Regions from separate parts of the Streptomyces sp. NPDC056835 genome, predicted to be linked through region 1. Evidence: riboswitches for the same ligand, from Rfam matches in the RefSeq annotation. Region 1 holds a riboswitch; each other region holds the start of a gene.

Region 1 (4,067 bases):
GACGGCACCCGCGAGTGTGACGCCGCGGATCTGGCGCTGACCGTCCTCGGCGGCGGCGAGTCCTCCCGGCTCCACAACCGGCTGGTGCGCCGCGACCGGACCGCGGTCGCCGCGGGCTTCGGGCTGCTGCGCCTGGCGGGCGCGCCCTCCCTCGGCTGGCTGGACGTGAAGACGTCCGGCGGAGTCGAGGTCCCGGAGATCGAGAGCGCGGTCGACGAGGAGCTGGCACGCTTCGCCGCCGAGGGCCCGACCGCGGAGGAGATGGAGCGGGCCCAGGCGCAGCTGGAGCGCGAGTGGCTGGACCGGCTCGGTACGGTCGCCGGCCGCGCCGACGAGCTGTGCAGGTTCGCCGTGCTCTTCGGTGACCCGCAGCTGGCGCTGACCGCCGTGACCCGCGTCCTGGACGTCACCGCCGAAGAGGTACGAGCCGTCGCCGCGGCGCGGCTGCGCCCCGACAACCGCGCGGTGCTGGTCTACGAGCCGGTCACCGCCGACGGCGACGACGCCTCCGCCGATGAAGACGAGACCGACGAGCACGAGGGGGCGGACCAGTGAGCGACGCTGCCGTGACCATGGACTTCCACCCGCGTCCGACGGCCGGCGAGGCCAGGCCCTGGGCCTTCCCCGCCCCCGAGCGCGGCGCTCTCGACAACGGCCTGACGGTGCTGCGCTGCGACCGTCCCGGACAGCAGGTGGTGGCGGTCGAGATCAATCTCGACGCCCCGCTGGACGCCGAGCCCGAAGGGCTCGACGGCATCGCCACGATCATGGCGCGGGCGTTCTCCGAGGGCACCGACAAGCACAGCGCCGAGGAGTTCGCCGCGGAGCTGGAGCGCTGCGGCGCCACGCTCGACGCGCACGCCGACCACCCGGGCGTCCGGCTCTCCCTGGAGGTCCCCGTCTCCCGGCTGCCCAAGGCGCTGGGCCTGCTCGCCGAGGCGCTGCGGGCGCCCGCCTTCGCGGACAGCGAGGTCGAGCGGCTGGTACGCAACCGCCTCGACGAGATCCCGCACGAGACCGCCAACCCGGGCCGCCGCGCCGCCAAGCAGCTCTCCAAGGAGCTGTTCCCGGCATCCTCGCGCATGTCACGGCCGCGCCAGGGCACCGAGGAGACGGTGGAGCGCATCGACTCCGCGGGCGTGCGCGCCTTCTACGAGGCGTACGTACGCCCCGCCACCGCCACCGCCGTGATCGTCGGTGATCTCACCGGTGTCGATCTGGACGAGGTCCTTGCCGACACCCTCGGCACCTGGACGGGCGACACCGTCGCACCCCGTCCCGTACCGCCCGTGACCGCCGACGACACGGGCCGCGTGGTGATCGTGGACCGGCCCGGCGCCGTGCAGACCCAGCTGCTGATCGGCCGCATCGGCGCCGACCGGCACGACCGGGTCTGGCCCGCCCAGGTCCTCGGCACGTACTGCCTGGGCGGCACCCTCACCTCCCGGCTCGACCGCGTGCTGCGCGAGGAGAAGGGCTACACCTACGGTGTCCGGGCCTTCGGCCAGGTGCTGCGCTCCTCGGCACCCGACGCCCCGGGCGGTGCGACCGGCGCGGCGATGCTCGCCATCAGCGGCTCCGTGGACACCGCGTCCACCGGCCCGGCGCTCGACGACCTCTGGACGGTGCTGCGCACCCTCGCGGCCGAGGGACTGACCGACGCCGAGCGCGATGTGGCCGTTCAGAACCTGGTGGGGGTGGCCCCGCTGAAGTACGAGACGGCGGCCTCCGTCGCGGGCACGCTGGCCGACCAGGTCGAGCAGTTCCTCCCGGACGACTTCCAGGCGCAGCTGTACGCGCGGCTGGCCGAGACCGGCACCGTCGAGGCGACGGCCGCGGCCGTCAACGCCTTCCCGGTGGACCGGCTCGTCACCGTGCTCGTCGGTGACGCCGCCCAGATCAAGGAGCCGGTCACGGCTCTCGGGATCGGTGAAGTGACGGTCGTCACCGGCTGATCCGGCCTCTCCATGGAACCCCGGCGGCTTCGGCCGCCGGGGTTTCCCTTTATGTCCCTCTTTGTTGGGGAGAGTGGCTGTATGCCCTGTGGTGTGCGCTACAAAGGGGCCTGTCTGTTTGGTGATTGAAAGACGACCCGCTTAACGTCGGTCCGGCTGTCCGCCAGTTACGCCGCGTCCGCGGCACCGGACAGTCATCGCCGAGTCCCCGCCAGGCGCGAGCCCGGGGAGCCGGGGACCCATGAAGTCCCTGGGGTGAATCGGACGGCCTTCGCGGCTCGATCGCGTGGAGGGGTCCGTAGGAGACCTTCCTGCTCCGAACCCGTCAGCTAACCCGGTAGGCGAGAAGGAAGGAAAGGACCAGCCACTCCATGGCGTTCACCCGTGCCACCGGGAAGCATCGTGCCCGCGGCCGCAGGATCCGCGGGAGCGCGAAGGTCGCGGGCGCCGCGACGCTCACCGCCACCGGCGTCATCAGCACCCTCGCCGCTTCCCCGGCGCTCGCCGCCGACACCGACGTGGCCGCCGCCCGGCAGACCGGGCTGATCCAGGCCCTGGTTATCAACGACTCCCTCGCCGGCACCATCGACGCCCAGGCCGACGCGCAGCGTCTGGCCGCCGCCGAGGCCAGGGCGAGGGCCGCGGCGAAGGCGGAGGCGGCGCGCAAGGCGGAGGCCCGCGCCCAGGAGATCCGCGCCGAGAAGGAGCGCGCGGCGCGGGCCGCGGAGCGCGAGCGCCTCAACGCCTTCCAGCTCCCCATCGCCGGCTCGTACGTCACGACCGGGTACCGGGCGGGCGGCTCGCTCTGGTCCTCGGGCAGCCACTCGGGTGTCGACTTCCGCGCCGCCTCCGGCACATCCGTCGTGGCCGTGGGGGCGGGCACCGTGGTCGAGGCGGGCTGGGGCGGCTCGTACGGCAACAACATCGTGCTGCGGATGAGCGACGGCACGTACACCCAGTACGGCCACCTCTCCTCGATCGGCGTCGCCGTCGGCCAGAGCGTCACCCCGGGACAGCGGATCGGCTTCTCGGGCGCGACCGGCAACGCCACCGGGCCGCACCTCCACTTCGAGGCCAGGACGGGCCCCGACTACGGCTCGGACATCGACCCCGTCGCGTATCTGCGCGCGCACGGCGTGAACGTCTGACCACTCCGCCCACCCGAAGGCCCCGGCGCACCGCCGGGGCCTTCGGCGTTCCGCCCGCCCCCGCCCCCGGCCACGCTCCGCTGGCCAAAAGATATCCATGGATTACGGGCACCCATCGGAAATTCTCGATGACTGCAATAGAGTCACGGAACAGGCGTCAATCGGCAGCGTTTCGCGCGGATTAAGGCGGAGGTTCGGACATGCGCATTCCCGCGCACTCGGTATGCACGGCGATTCGCGACGACATCATCTCCGGCGTATTCGAACGTGGCAGCCGGCTCACGGAGGAGCAGCTGGCACGGCGCTACGGCGTCTCCCGCGTCCCGGTGCGCGAGGCCCTGCGCACGCTGGAGTCGGAGGGCTTCGTGACCACCCGCCGCCATGTCGGCGCCTGTGTGGCCGAGCCCACGGAGCAGGAGGCGGCGGACCTGCTTGAGGTGCGGCTGCTGCTGGAGCCGCTGGGCGCCGCGCGCGCCGCCCAGCGCCGTACGGAAGCCCATCTCAAGGTCCTGCGTGGCCTGGTCAGACTGGGTCAGGAGCGGGCCCGCAGAGGCCAGGGCGAGGATCTGCGCTCGCTCGGCGCGTGGTTCCACGAGACGCTCGCCCAGGCGTCGGGAAGCCTGGCGCTCACCGCCCCGCTCACCCAGCTCCGGCACAAGATCGCCTGGATGTACGTGGTCGACCAGCCCACCGCCCCCGTGGAGTCCTGGGCGGAGCACGGCGCGATCGTGGACGCCGTGGCGCGCGGCGACGCGGAGCGGGCGCGGACGCTGACGTCGCTGCACGCGGAGCGGACCGCGGCGGTACACCGGCTGAAGCGGCCGGAGCGCCGCGGGGAAAAGGTGAGGGCTTCGCAACATGCCGTAAACATCGCGAGCGTCCGCAATTAACAATCACGCCGTATACAAATGAAGAGAAAAGAGCAGGGCGCCCTTTTTGCTGCCCGCACGGAAAACGGAGCCGC
Region 2 (4,067 bases), on a different contig from region 1:
GATGGCCGGGCCCGGGATCGTCGTCTCGTATCTGATCGCGGGCGCGCTCGCGATGTGCGTGATGCGGATGCTGGGCGAGATGTCGGCCGCGATGCCGGCGTCGGGTTCGTTCTCCGTGCACGCCGAGCGGGCGCTCGGCCGGTGGGCGGGGTTCAGCGCGGGCTGGCTGTACTGGTTCCTGCTGGTCGTCGTCCTCGCGGTGGAGGCGACGGGCGCGGCGCGGATCGCGAACGGCTGGCTCCCTTCTGTGCCGCAGTGGGCGTGGGTGCTGCTCTTCATGGTGTTCTTCACCGGCGCGAACCTCGCCGCCGTGAAGAACTTCGGCGAGTTCGAGTTCTGGTTCGCGGCCCTGAAGGTGTTCGCGATCGTCGCGTTCCTGGCCCTCGGGCTGCTTGCCGTCTTCGGTCTGCTGCCCGACACCGACCCGGTCGGCTTCACCCACCTCGCTGGACAGGACGGCTTCCTGCCGGGCGGCTGGCAGGGCGTCATCTCCGGTGTGCTCGCCGTCGTCTTCGCCTTCGGCGGCCTGGAGGTCGTCACGATCGCGGCGGCCGAGTCCGACGACCCGGTGCGCTCGGTGTCCCGGGCGGTGCGCAGCGCGGTGTTCCGGATCCTGTTCTTCTATGTCGGATCGATGCTGGTCATCGTGACGGTACTGCCCTGGACGGCGCAGCAGGCGGAGCTGAGCCCCTATGTCACCGTCCTCGACGCGATCGGTGTCCCGTCCGCCGGGCAGATCATGAACATCGTGGTGTTCGTGGCCCTGCTGTCGGCGCTCAACGCCAACCTCTACGGATCGTCCCGGATGGTCTTCTCGCTGGCCGAGCGGGGCGAGGCGCCGAGGTCCCTGCTGAAGGTGAGTGGCGGCGGTGTGCCCCGGCGTGCGGTCCTCGCGTCCGTGGCGTTCGGCTTCGTCTCGGTGCTGCTCAATCTCAAGTGGCCCGACTCGGTCTTCCTGTACATGCTCAACGCGGTCGGCGCGGTGCTCCTCTTCGTATGGGCCCTGATCGCCGTGTCGCAGCTGCGGCTGCGACCCCGTATCGAACGGGAGGCGCCGGAGCGGCTGGTGCTGCGGATGTGGCTCTTCCCGGGGCTGACCTGGGCCACGCTCGCCGCGATGGCGGTCGTGTTCGGCCTGATGCTGACGAATGACGCGGCACGCCCACAGCTGCTGTGGTCCCTGGGCGCGACGGCGCTCGTCCTGGCGGCGGCGGGGGTACGGGAGCTGCGCGCGCGGCGCGCCTGAGCCCGGGACGCGGGAACGCGGGAACGCGCGCACGCGGAACGCGGCGGGCCGGACCGGCCCTGAGGGCTGGTCCGGCCCGCCGCGAGCGGTGTGCGGGCCTGTCAGTAGGGGCCGTTCACGTTGTCGATCGAGCCGTACCGGTCGGCCGCGTAGTTGGACGCGGCGGTGATGTTGGCGACCGGGTCGTAGCTGTCCGTCGACGTACCGGGCACGTGGTAGGCCTGGAACGTGGGGTCGATGACCTGCAGGAGCCCCTTGGACGGGGTACCGGCGGCGGCGTTGGAGTCCCAGTTGTTGATGGCCCACGGGTTGCCCGAGGACTCGCGCATGATGTTGCGGTAGATGCCGTCGTACGAGCCGGGGATGCCGTGCGCCGCCATGACGTCCAGCGACTCCTGGATCCAGCCGTCCAGGTTGTCGGCGTACGTCGTCGTGGCCGCCGCGGTGGCGTCGGCGCCCGTATCGGCCGTGGCGCTCTCGTCAGGCGCCGACGTGGCCTGCTCGTCGGCGGTGGAGTCGCCGGTCGAGTCCGCGCTGGAGTCGGCGGTCGAGTCTGCCGGGGTCTGCGAGTCGGACCCCGTACCGAGCGTCAGTGTGAGACCGGGGAGGATAAAGCACGGGTCGCCGCCGATGACGTCGCGGTTGTCCTCGTAGAGCTGCTGCCAGCCGCCGCTCAGCGAGTACTCGTCCGCGATCTTGGACAGCGAGTCCCCCCAGACCACGGAGTAGGTCGCCGGGGTTTCCGTCTGGACGGTGGCGGCCGGGGTCAGGGTCACCTTTGCGGTGGCGGCGGTGTGCGCCGACGGGGCCGCTTCCGCGGTGGTGGCGGCCAGCAGGGGGAAGGCGAGTACGGCACCGCCCGTGCCCGCGGTGACGAGACCTCTGGCGACGGGGCTGTTCTTGGGACGACGGTGCTTAGCCTTTGAGGCCATGACGAATTCCTCTCCTGCGCCTGCGAGGTGAGCTGTCGGGTTCGGACTGGAGATGCCCGGCCGCACTGTGAACGCGGCTTAACCCCAAGCCGGTCCGGAGTACGGATCGGCGACTTACCTGGGTCCCCCGCTCCTGCCGGACGTGGGTGGGTGTGGGGCTCCGGACAGCGGCAGGATTCGGCGTTCCATCCGGAGTGACGAGAACGTAAGCGAGGACGCCCGGACGAAACAAGCCCTGAATTCACAACGGAATCCAATTCGTGAATCCGGCCCGAAATGATCTCGTTATCGGCCCGATACCGGGGAACTCAACTCGCCTTCCCCGCGCGCGAAATGGACGAGGAGGCGGGCCCGCGACCGGGAACTTACGTGACACACATCACGCCCATGACGGAAATGTCCAGGTCACGACACCGAGCAGAGCATGGAAAGCCGCGTAAACGCTACATAAATGGACTTCGGGGAGAACAGACATAAATCGCCCATAAAGGCGTGATGTGGCCTGGTCGGTCCGACCTCGACAGTCCCACCCATGACCGGAAATGCGGGCGCCTCACAAGGGCCGCCGTATCGCGCATGATCGCGTAATTCGGAAGCCGCCCTTGGCGGCCTCTCGCGAACCCCTGCGGCCCCCGTGCGAGCCGCTTCTCGCGGCCATTGAACCGCTCAACGCCATCGAATTGGCGGAGCCGTGCGCGTTTCTGACCTTCTATCGTTTCCGAACACGGGCGGGCCACGTGTCAGTTCCGTGGCAGCCTTTCACCGAAGAGTGGATCGAAAGCGACGACCACCCCTTCGGCAAAAGGCAGTTCGCGGCCGAAGGGGGAGCGTGGTCCAGTCCCACGCTCCCCCTTCGGCCGCCTGCGCGCACAGCGCGCGTTCCGCGCTATATGCCCAACTCGGCGAGCCGGCGCGCCGGTTCGTTGCGCCGCCAGGCGATGACCAGGAAGGCGATCAGCCCGAGGACGGGCAGGGCGCAGACGCTCCAGCTCAGCGACAGGGGCGGGCCCGGCTGGTCGAGGACGGTCAGGTGCTTGAGGGTCCCCGTGCCATGACCCTCGGGGCCGTCGATGGCGAAGGTGAGCGCCACGTCGCCCGGGTCGGGGAAGGACTTGATGTCCAGACCCCAGACATCGAGTTTGCGGGGGTGGCGCGCCAGCGGGGTGACGCGGTCACCGGAGTCGAGGCCGGTGGCGTCACGGGTGAGCGTGCCCGATTTGCCCGCTATCCCTCCTTCGGGGGCGAAGGTGAAGTCCAGCGACTGCATGGCACGCAGCGGCCAGGTGGAGAACCCGATGGTCAGGCTGTACGGGCCCGCCTGGACGCGTTCGGTGTGCACGATCCCGACTGGCTCGTAGGCGGCGGCCGGCGTGGCCGACGCGAAGAGCAGGGCCGCCACCGCGGACAGCGCGAGGACCAGGGAGCGTACGCGGCGGGCCGGGGGCCGGGGAGTGGTGGTGCGTGAGGACGGCGCCGGGGCGGGGCCGGTGAGATGGCTGTGCACGGATCAGTTGCCTTCCGGGCTTGAGGTCGGGGTATTGGCGCGCAGGATGACGGCGAAGCGCGCGCCGAGGAAGCCGGCGAGGGCGCCGAAGGCCAGGCCCACGACGGCGGCGGCCAGCAGACCGGCGGCGTCGGGAGTGCCGGAATCACCGAGCAGGGACTTCTGGAGGAGCACCGAGACGCTGATCACCAGTCCGCCGGACGCGCCCAGAAGCTGGGGCAGCCACCGGTTCGACCAGCCACGCGTCGAGCCCAGCCACAGCAGCGTTTCGATGACAGCCGCCGCCAGGAGCATGAACATGGGGATGCTCGCGGGCAGTTCCGGAGCCTGGTTGCCGAGGTTGTCGCGCAGCGGCAGGCCCTGCGAGGCGGCGTAGACATGAGAG
Region 3 (4,067 bases), on a different contig from region 1:
TCGCGCGTTCCGCACGCCGCCCGTCAGGCGGGGCGGATACTTCCGTAGATCGGCATGTAGTAGATCGACTCCTCGCGGACGTTCGCGCCCGGCTTCGGGGCGTGGATCATCATGCCGTCGCCGATGTAGATCCCGACGTGGCTGATGTCGTCGTAGAAGAAGACCAGGTCACCGGGGAGCAGATCCTCGGTCGCGACGCGCGTGCCGGCCTTCACCTGTTCCCCGGTGGTGCGCGGCAGCTCCACGCCCGCCTCCTTCCAGGCGGCCTGGGTCAGGCCCGAGCAGTCGTACGAGCTGGGGCCTGTGGCGCCCCAGACGTACGGTTTGCCTATCTGGGCGCGGGCGAAGGAGAGGACCTTGGCGGCCTTGGTGGCGTAGCTGCCGTCCGAGGTTCCGGTGCCGCCGCTCGTGCCGGTTCCCGCGCCCGTGCCCGTACCCGCGCCTGTGCCGCTCTGACCTGAGCCCGTCCCGGAGCCCGTGCCCGTGCCCGTACCGGTCGACGGGGTCTTGGCCTGCTGCTCCTCGCGCTTGCGCTCGGCCTCCTCCTTCGCGCGGGCCTCCAGCTTCGCCCGCGCCTCCGCCTTGCGGCGGGCCTCCTCTTCCTTCTTGCGCTCCAGCGCGGCCAGCCGCGCCTTCTCCTCCTTGGTCAGCCGCGACAGCAGCGCACGCGCCGCGCCGAGCTTCTGCTGCACGTTCTGCTTGCTGGTACGCAGCGCGGCCTGCGAGGCGGTGAGCGACTCCAGGTCCTTCGACGCCTGAGCCCGCTTCTTCGCGGCGGCGGCCTGCTGTGTCTGGTAGTCGGTGAGGACACCGCGCTGACGCTCCGTCAGCCGGTCCGTCACCTGCTTCTGCTCGAAGAACGCCTGCGGGCTGTCCGCGAAGAGCAGGGCGGCGGTCGGGGTGACCGCGCCTTCCCGGTACTGCGCGGCCGCGAACGAGCCGAGCGTACGCCGGGCCTCGTTCAGCTTGTCCGCGCGCTTGGCGACCTCGTCGAGCACCCGGTCGACCGCGCGCTTCTGCTTCTGCGTGGTCTCTTTCGCCCGGTTGTACTTCTGTGTCTCACTTCCGGCCTGGCGGTACAGATCGTCGACCTTCTTCTGTACCTCTTCGATGGACGGCTTCGGCTCGACGGGTGTGGCGCTCGCGCTCTGCGCCGAGAGCAACGTGACCGAGGCGAGCGCGGCTGTCGTGATCCCGACGGCGGGAGAGGCGGTACGTACTCCGCTGAGGCTGCGCGGCTTGCGATGCGACGCCAAGGTCTGCATCTCCTTCCGTGGACCGCCTACCGGGTTAGCTGTCGGGTTCGGGCGGAACGGAAGGCTGCCCTACGGACCTTGAGCGAAAGGCCCGATTCACCCCGGTTGTTCTGTGTGGGTCCCCGGTTTCGAACTTCCTTGGGGAAAGTCCGAATTCGGCGTGGGCCGCCCGCTTGGCGTGGGTCGCCGTTGGGGGTACGGGCTGCCTGATCGAGCACGCTAGCCAAAGTGTGGTGCTGGTGTGAAGGTCGATGGCCGATATGCCCGATACATTTTCGTGACCATTTGCGCGTGCGATGTGTGAAACGGATCGGTGACGCCTGACCGCCACGATGAGTGACCGAGGCGCCGCCCGTGGTGATCCCCTTGGCGATGACGGCGATGACGGCGATGGCGGCGATGACGGCGATGGTGACGGGGATGGGGACGGCGAGGGGACGGCGAGGGTGGCGGGGCCGGGGAATTCCGGAGGCGGGCACCGAGTGTCAGTGGGGCCGCCTAGACTCGGAAAGCGATGAGCAGCCTCTTTGACGACAGTTTCCTGGCGGACCTCCAGCCCTTCGGCGACGAGCATCCACCGCCGCCCGAGGACGACGCCGAGCACGCACCGGAGCAGGTGCCCGACGACCTCTTCCAGGGTGCCTACGACGCGCCTCCGGTGCGGGACCAGTACCACCGCGACGGCGCCCCGCGCACGGTCGTGGATCCCGCCGCGCTGCTCGAAGGGCTGAACGAGGAGCAGCGCGCGGCCGTCGTGCACACCGGCTCGCCGCTGCTCATCGTGGCCGGGGCCGGGTCGGGCAAGACCCGGGTGCTGACCCACCGGATCGCGTATCTGCTGGGTAGCCGCGACGTCCATCCCGGTCAGATACTGGCGATCACGTTCACCAACAAGGCCGCGGGCGAGATGAAGGAGCGCGTCGGCCAGCTCGTCGGCCCGCGCGCCAACGCCATGTGGGTCATGACGTTCCACAGCGCCTGCGTACGGATCCTGCGGCGCGAGTCGAAGAGGCTCGGGTTCACCTCGTCGTTCTCCATCTACGACGCCGCCGACTCCAAGCGTCTGATGGCCCTGGTCTGCCGCGATCTGGACCTCGACCCCAAGCGTTACCCGCCGAAGTCCTTCAGCGCCAAGATCTCGAATCTGAAGAACGAGCTGATCGACGAGGAGACCTTCGCCGACCAGGCCACCGACGGCTTCGAGAAGATGCTCGCCGAGGCCTACCGGATGTACCAGGCGCGGCTGCGCGAGGCCAACGCGCTGGACTTCGACGACATCATCATGACCACCGTCCATCTGCTCCAGGCGTTCCCCGATGTCGCCGAGCACTACCGGCGGCGCTTCCGGCATGTCCTGGTGGACGAGTACCAGGACACCAACCACGCTCAGTACACGCTCGTACGCGAGCTGGTGGGCCCCTCCGGCGAGGAGCACGACCCGGCCGAGCTGTGTGTCGTCGGCGACGCCGACCAGTCGATCTACGCCTTCCGGGGCGCCACGATCCGTAACATCCTCCAGTTCGAGGAGGACTACCCGGACGCGACGACTATTTTGCTGGAGCAGAACTACCGCTCCACGCAGACGATCCTGAGCGCCGCCAACGCGGTCATCGAGCGCAACGAGAGCCGCCGGCCGAAGAATCTGTGGACGAAGGCCGGCGCCGGCGCCCAGATCACCGGCTACGTCGCGGACACGGAGCACGACGAGGCGCAGTTCGTCGCCGACGAGATCGACCGGCTGACGGACGCGGGCGAGGCCAAGGCGGGCGATGTCGCGGTCTTCTACCGTACGAACGCGCAGTCCCGCGTCTTCGAGGAGATCTTCATCCGGGTCGGCCTGCCCTACAAGGTCGTCGGCGGAGTGCGCTTCTACGAGCGCAAGGAGGTCCGCGATGTGCTCGCCTATCTGCGCGTTCTGGCCAACCCCGAGGACAATGTCCCGCTGCGCCGGATCCTCAATGTGCCCAAGCGCGGCATCGGGGACCGCGCGGAAGCGATGATCGACGCCCTCGCGCTGCGCGAGAAGATCACCTTCCCGCAGGCGCTGCGGCGGGTGGACGAGGCGTATGGAATGGCCGCCCGCTCGGCCAACGCCGTCAAGCGGTTCAACACGCTGATGGAGGAGCTGCGTACGGTCGTCGAGTCCGGCGCCGGGCCCGCGACGATCCTGGAGGCCGTGCTCGAACGGACCGGCTATCTGGCCGAGTTGCAGGCGTCGACCGATCCGCAGGACGAGACGCGTATCGAGAACCTTCAGGAACTGGCCGCGGTGGCGCTGGAGTTCGAGCAGGAGCGCGGCCAGGCCGCCGCGGCGGCGACGGGCGGCGGCGACGCGGCCGATGCCGCCGGTGCGGCCGATACGGCCGCCACGGCCGCTGTGACCGGTACGCTCGCCGAATTCCTGGAGAAGGTGGCGCTCGTCGCCGACTCCGACCAGATCCCCGACGAGGACGAGGACGGCTCCGGTGTCATCACGCTGATGACGCTGCACACCGCCAAGGGCCTCGAATTCCCGGTCGTGTTCCTGTCCGGTATGGAGGACGGCGTCTTCCCGCACATGCGCGCCCTCGGCCAGACGAAGGAGCTGGAGGAGGAGCGGAGGCTGGCGTACGTCGGCATCACCCGCGCCCGTGAGCGCCTATATCTGACCCGGTCGTCGATGCGGAGCGCGTGGGGCCAGCCCTCGTACAACCCGCCGTCCAGGTTCCTGGAGGAGATCCCGGGACACCACCTGGAGTGGAAGCGGACCGGCGCGCAGATCCCGGCGGGGCCCACGTCCGGGGTCGCGTCCTCGCTGTCGTCGTCCTTGTC
Region 4 (4,067 bases), on a different contig from region 1:
TCACCTCCGGGGACATCCCGGTGGGGGAGTTGTCGGTGCGGTGGATCGGGTAGCGGCGGTGCGGGTGGTTCGACTTGAGATAGTCGGCCTCGATCGCCTCGGGCTCCACCCCGACCGCGAGCAGGGACACCGCGATGGAGAGCCCCGCCCGGTCCTTGCCCGCCGCGCAGTGCATGAGCGCGGGGACGCTGTCCTCGGCGAGGGAGTGCAGGACGCGGCTGTGCTCGGCGGTGCGTCCCGTGATGATCGTCCGGTACGAGTCGATCATCCGGGTCGCGGCTCTGCCGTCCGAGAGGATCGAGCGCAGCTGGTCGAGATCGCCGTCCCGCACCATCAGCCAGAACTCGGCGCCGTCCGCCGGATCAGTGAGCGGCAGGTTCACATTGCGTACGCCGGGCAGTTCCACGTCCGCGCCGTCGAGCTTCAGATCGGCGGCGTTGCGGAAGTCGAAGATCGTGTGCAGGCCGAGGGAGGAGAGGAAGGCGGCATCGGCCGGGGTGGCGTTGGCGAGATGTCCGCTGCGGAAGAGCCTGCCGTAGGCCACCCGCCGGCCGTCCGTGGTCGGCAGTCCGCCCACATCGCGGAAGTTGCGCACGCCGGACAACTCGGGCTCTGTCGACGGGACCTGCGGCAGCTGCTGCGTCACGGCGTGCTCCTCCGTGTCTGCCGTCGGCGCGGCTCGCCGACGATGTCGGCTTCCGACCCTACGACATTTGTTCCCCAGGCAACCTGCGGCAATCGGCCCGGCTCCGGAAGGGTCAGAAGCGCATTATTCGGACACGCCGCGCGGATGAATATCGCCCACATGCCCATCTGTCCGGAATGAGTGATTCCGCATAACCTGCCCCGGTCGCGGGGGAGATGAGCTCCGGCCCGTGAGCAGGATCATATCCGTGACGTTGCGTGGCGGTATCGGGAGGGGGAATTGCTGCTCCGCAAGGTAATTGAAGACCGGAATCCACGCAGGGTGACCGAATAACCCGAGCGATATCCGGAACGGGCGTCACCGCCGGAAAACAGCATCTTGTTCCGGCCGACCGACTCGCTTACGTTCAGCCTCAATCCGAGCGGATCGCCGAATCCTGCCGCCGCTTGGAATTCGCATCCACCCATCAACGCGTGGCAGGAGCGGGGGACCCAGGTAGTACGCCGATCCGGAAGTTCGGACGGCTCGGGGTGAAGTCGCGCACCATGCGCGGCCGGGCAGCTCCAGCCCGAACCCGACAGCTCACCTCGCAGGCGCCGGAGAGGAATTCGCCATGCCCACGAAGGGTAAGCACCGCCGTCCCAAGACCAATTCGATTTCGCGCGGATTCATCGCCGCGGGTACGGGTGGCGCGGCCATCGCGCTTCCGCTCATCGGCGCCACCGGCGCGCACGCCGCGGAGAAGGCCGCCCCCGCCGCCGCTCCGCAGGCCGCCTCCACCTCGGCGCAGACGGCCCAGAATCTGTCCGGCGCCCAGCAGCGCGCCGTGACGAAGCAGACCGTGACCCACGTGGCCACCAAGGTCGCGAGGACCTACACCGTGGTCGCCGGCGACTATCTCTCCAAGATCGCCGTTGAGCATCATGTCCGGGGCGGCTGGCACCGGCTGTATCAGGACAACCGGGAGGCCGTCGGCGACAACCCGTCGCTGATCCACCCCGGCCTGAAGCTGACCCTCGGCGCGCGGGCAGCGGCGAGCGCGCCGTCCGAGGCTCCGGCGGAGCCCTCCTCGTCGGCCGATTCCTCGGCGGACTCCACGTCCTCGGCCGACACCACCTCCCCGGCCGAGTCCGCCGATTCCTCGTCCGCCGACGCTTCGTCCGCCGATTCTTCGTCCAGCGACTCCTCGTCCAGCGGTTCGACGGACGAGTCCGCCGCCCCGACCACCGAGCAGGCCCCCGCCGACGGCACCGCGGAGCAGAGCACCGGTTCCGGCTTCACCGCGCCGGTCGACGGACCGACCTCCACGCCGTACCGCGCCTCCGGCTCCAGCTGGTCCAGCGGCTACCACACCGGTGTCGACTTCTCGGCGTCCTCGGGCACCCCCGTCAAGGCGGTCAGCGACGGCACGGTCGTGACGGCCGGCTGGGGCGGTGCGTACGGCAACCAGGTCGTCATCCAGCACAGCGACGGCATGTACTCGCAGTACGGTCACCTGTCGTCCCTGGAGGTCTCCGCGGGCGAGAGCGTCAGCGCGGGCCAGCAGATCGGACTCTCCGGTTCCACCGGCAATTCCACCGGACCGCACCTGCACTTCGAGATCCGGACCGGCCCCGAGTACGGCTCGGACGTCGACCCGGTGGCCTACCTCCGGCAGAACGGTGTCAACGTCTGATTCGTCAGATCACGTCAGCTCATTGCGCTGCCCGGCACTTTCCGTGCCGGGCAGCGGCTTTTTCGACTATTCCCGCTTGGCCGAAACTTGACCGATGGCATATCTCACCCGGCGTCAACCCCTCCTTACGGTCGCGTAGGTCACATCTGCCGGGAATGATGTGGTGCTGTGGCAGACGATTCGAGATCAAGAAGAAATGGCGTACTCGGGTCGTACGCGGCGATCGGCGACAGCTTCACGGAGGGGGTGGGCGACCCGGGCCCCGACGGGATGTATGTCGGCTGGGCGGACCGGCTCGCGGTCCTGCTCGCCGACCAACTGCCGGTCTCGGGTGCGACGGCGGACACCGTCCACGGTGATTTCCGGTACGCCAATCTCGCCGTACGCGGCCGGCTCCTCGACCAGATCGTCGACGAACAGATACCGCGCGCCAAGGAACTCGCCCCGGATCTGGTGACGTTCTGCGCCGGCGGCAATGACATCATCCGGCCAGGCACCGACCCCGACGATGTCGCCGAGCGTTTCGAGCGGGCCGTCGCCGATCTCTCCGGCGCCGTCGGCACGGTCATGGTGACCACCGGCTTCGACACCCGGGGCGTCCCGGTGCTGCGCCATCTGCGCGGCAGGATCGCCACCTACACCGCCCATGTGCGGGCCATCGCGGACCGCTACGACTGCCCGGTGCTCGACCTCTGGTCGCTCAAGTCCGTACAGGACAGGCGGGCCTGGGACGGCGACCGGCTGCATCTGTCACCCGAGGGGCACACCCGCGTCGCGCTGCGCGCCGCGCAGGTGCTCGGCCTCGATGTGCCCGCCGACCCGGACCAGCCGTGGCCGCCGCAGCCGCCGCGCGGGACGCTGGAGGTACGGCGCGACGACATCCACTGGGCACGCGAATATCTGGTGCCGTGGATCGGGCGGCGGCTGCGCGGTGAGTCCTCCGGCGATCATGTCGAAGCGAAGCGCCCGGACCTCTTGCCTCTCAAGCACTGACCGCGGAGGCGGATCCGGCCGGTCGTATCCCCGCCGGGACCCGTTCCAGTACCCCTCCGGCGAAGACGTCGTACAACGGCAGTGTCTCCAGATGCACATAGCCGATATGGCAGTCGCACACCGCCAGCGGGCACGCCCGCGGAGCGAGCGCCCGCCGGTAGGACCCGTCGTAGAGATTGCCCAGCTCGGCGCGGACGAAGTGGCAGCGCCGCACCGTACCCTCACCGTCCACCGAGATCACCGACTCGCCCGTCCGGCAGGGCAGACCGGCCGAGCGGTGCGGGCTGCGGCTGTAGGGGAAGAGCGGATCGAGAGCCGTCCAGCGACCGGCCTCCTCATCCGTATAGCTGCGGCCCTCGGCCGCGTTGATCCAGAGATACACCTGCTCGGGCAGGTCCGCGCGCAGCCGGCGGGCGTGCTCCAGATGGTCCGGCAGGCCCACGACCCCCACACTGAACCGGATCGACCGCTCCGCCAGCTCATGGGTCTTCGCGAGGAAGCGGTCGTACGGCGTCTGGCCGGGGTGGTACGTACACCACAGGGCGAGCTTCGCGGGATCGGCGTCCGCCAGCCAGTCGGTGCGGCAGCTGAGATTCGTCTGGATCGCCACCCGGCCGATGTGCGGCAGCGACGACAGCTCGGTGAGGGCACGCCGGTACCAGGAACGCACCAGCCCTTCGCCCCAGGGAGTGAACAGCACCGACAGCCTGTCCTCCCGCTGCTCCGAAGCCCAGGCGGTGAAGCGCTCCAGGG

The links. Region 1 has a riboswitch for cyclic di-AMP ahead of ACFRMN_RS34160 (M23 family metallopeptidase). Riboswitches for the same ligand answer to the same signal wherever they lie in the genome.
Region 2: it holds a riboswitch for cyclic di-AMP, as region 1 does, so the genes downstream of both, ACFRMN_RS27455 (transglycosylase SLT domain-containing protein) here and ACFRMN_RS34160 (M23 family metallopeptidase) in region 1, are expected to answer to the same signal.
Region 3: it holds a riboswitch for cyclic di-AMP, as region 1 does, so the genes downstream of both, ACFRMN_RS03120 (NlpC/P60 family protein) here and ACFRMN_RS34160 (M23 family metallopeptidase) in region 1, are expected to answer to the same signal.
Region 4: it holds a riboswitch for cyclic di-AMP, as region 1 does, so the genes downstream of both, ACFRMN_RS14780 (peptidoglycan DD-metalloendopeptidase family protein) here and ACFRMN_RS34160 (M23 family metallopeptidase) in region 1, are expected to answer to the same signal.

The regions. Positions count from the first base shown of each region.
Region 1 is NZ_JBHUBB010000043.1:87-4,153, reverse strand. Features, by position in the region: gene ACFRMN_RS34170 (M16 family metallopeptidase) at 1-555, shown strand, start outside; gene ACFRMN_RS34165 (M16 family metallopeptidase) at 573-1,955, shown strand; cyclic di-AMP (ydaO/yuaA leader) riboswitch at 2,144-2,313, shown strand; gene ACFRMN_RS34160 (M23 family metallopeptidase) at 2,327-3,103, shown strand; gene ACFRMN_RS34155 (GntR family transcriptional regulator) at 3,304-3,993, shown strand.
Region 2 is NZ_JBHUBB010000027.1:23,178-27,244, forward strand. Features, by position in the region: gene ACFRMN_RS27450 (amino acid permease) at 1-1,246, shown strand, start outside; gene ACFRMN_RS27455 (transglycosylase SLT domain-containing protein) at 1,348-2,178, opposite strand; cyclic di-AMP (ydaO/yuaA leader) riboswitch at 2,183-2,371, opposite strand; gene ACFRMN_RS27460 (hypothetical protein) at 3,065-3,682, opposite strand; gene ACFRMN_RS27465 (hypothetical protein) at 3,686-4,067, opposite strand, start outside.
Region 3 is NZ_JBHUBB010000002.1:142,547-146,613, reverse strand. Features, by position in the region: gene ACFRMN_RS03120 (NlpC/P60 family protein) at 24-1,265, opposite strand; cyclic di-AMP (ydaO/yuaA leader) riboswitch at 1,264-1,427, opposite strand; gene pcrA (DNA helicase PcrA) at 1,771-4,067, shown strand, end outside.
Region 4 is NZ_JBHUBB010000011.1:66,600-70,666, reverse strand. Features, by position in the region: gene ACFRMN_RS14785 (tyrosine-protein phosphatase) at 1-646, opposite strand, end outside; cyclic di-AMP (ydaO/yuaA leader) riboswitch at 1,064-1,255, shown strand; gene ACFRMN_RS14780 (peptidoglycan DD-metalloendopeptidase family protein) at 1,260-2,321, shown strand; gene ACFRMN_RS14775 (SGNH/GDSL hydrolase family protein) at 2,490-3,314, shown strand; gene ACFRMN_RS14770 (STM4011 family radical SAM protein) at 3,304-4,067, opposite strand, start outside.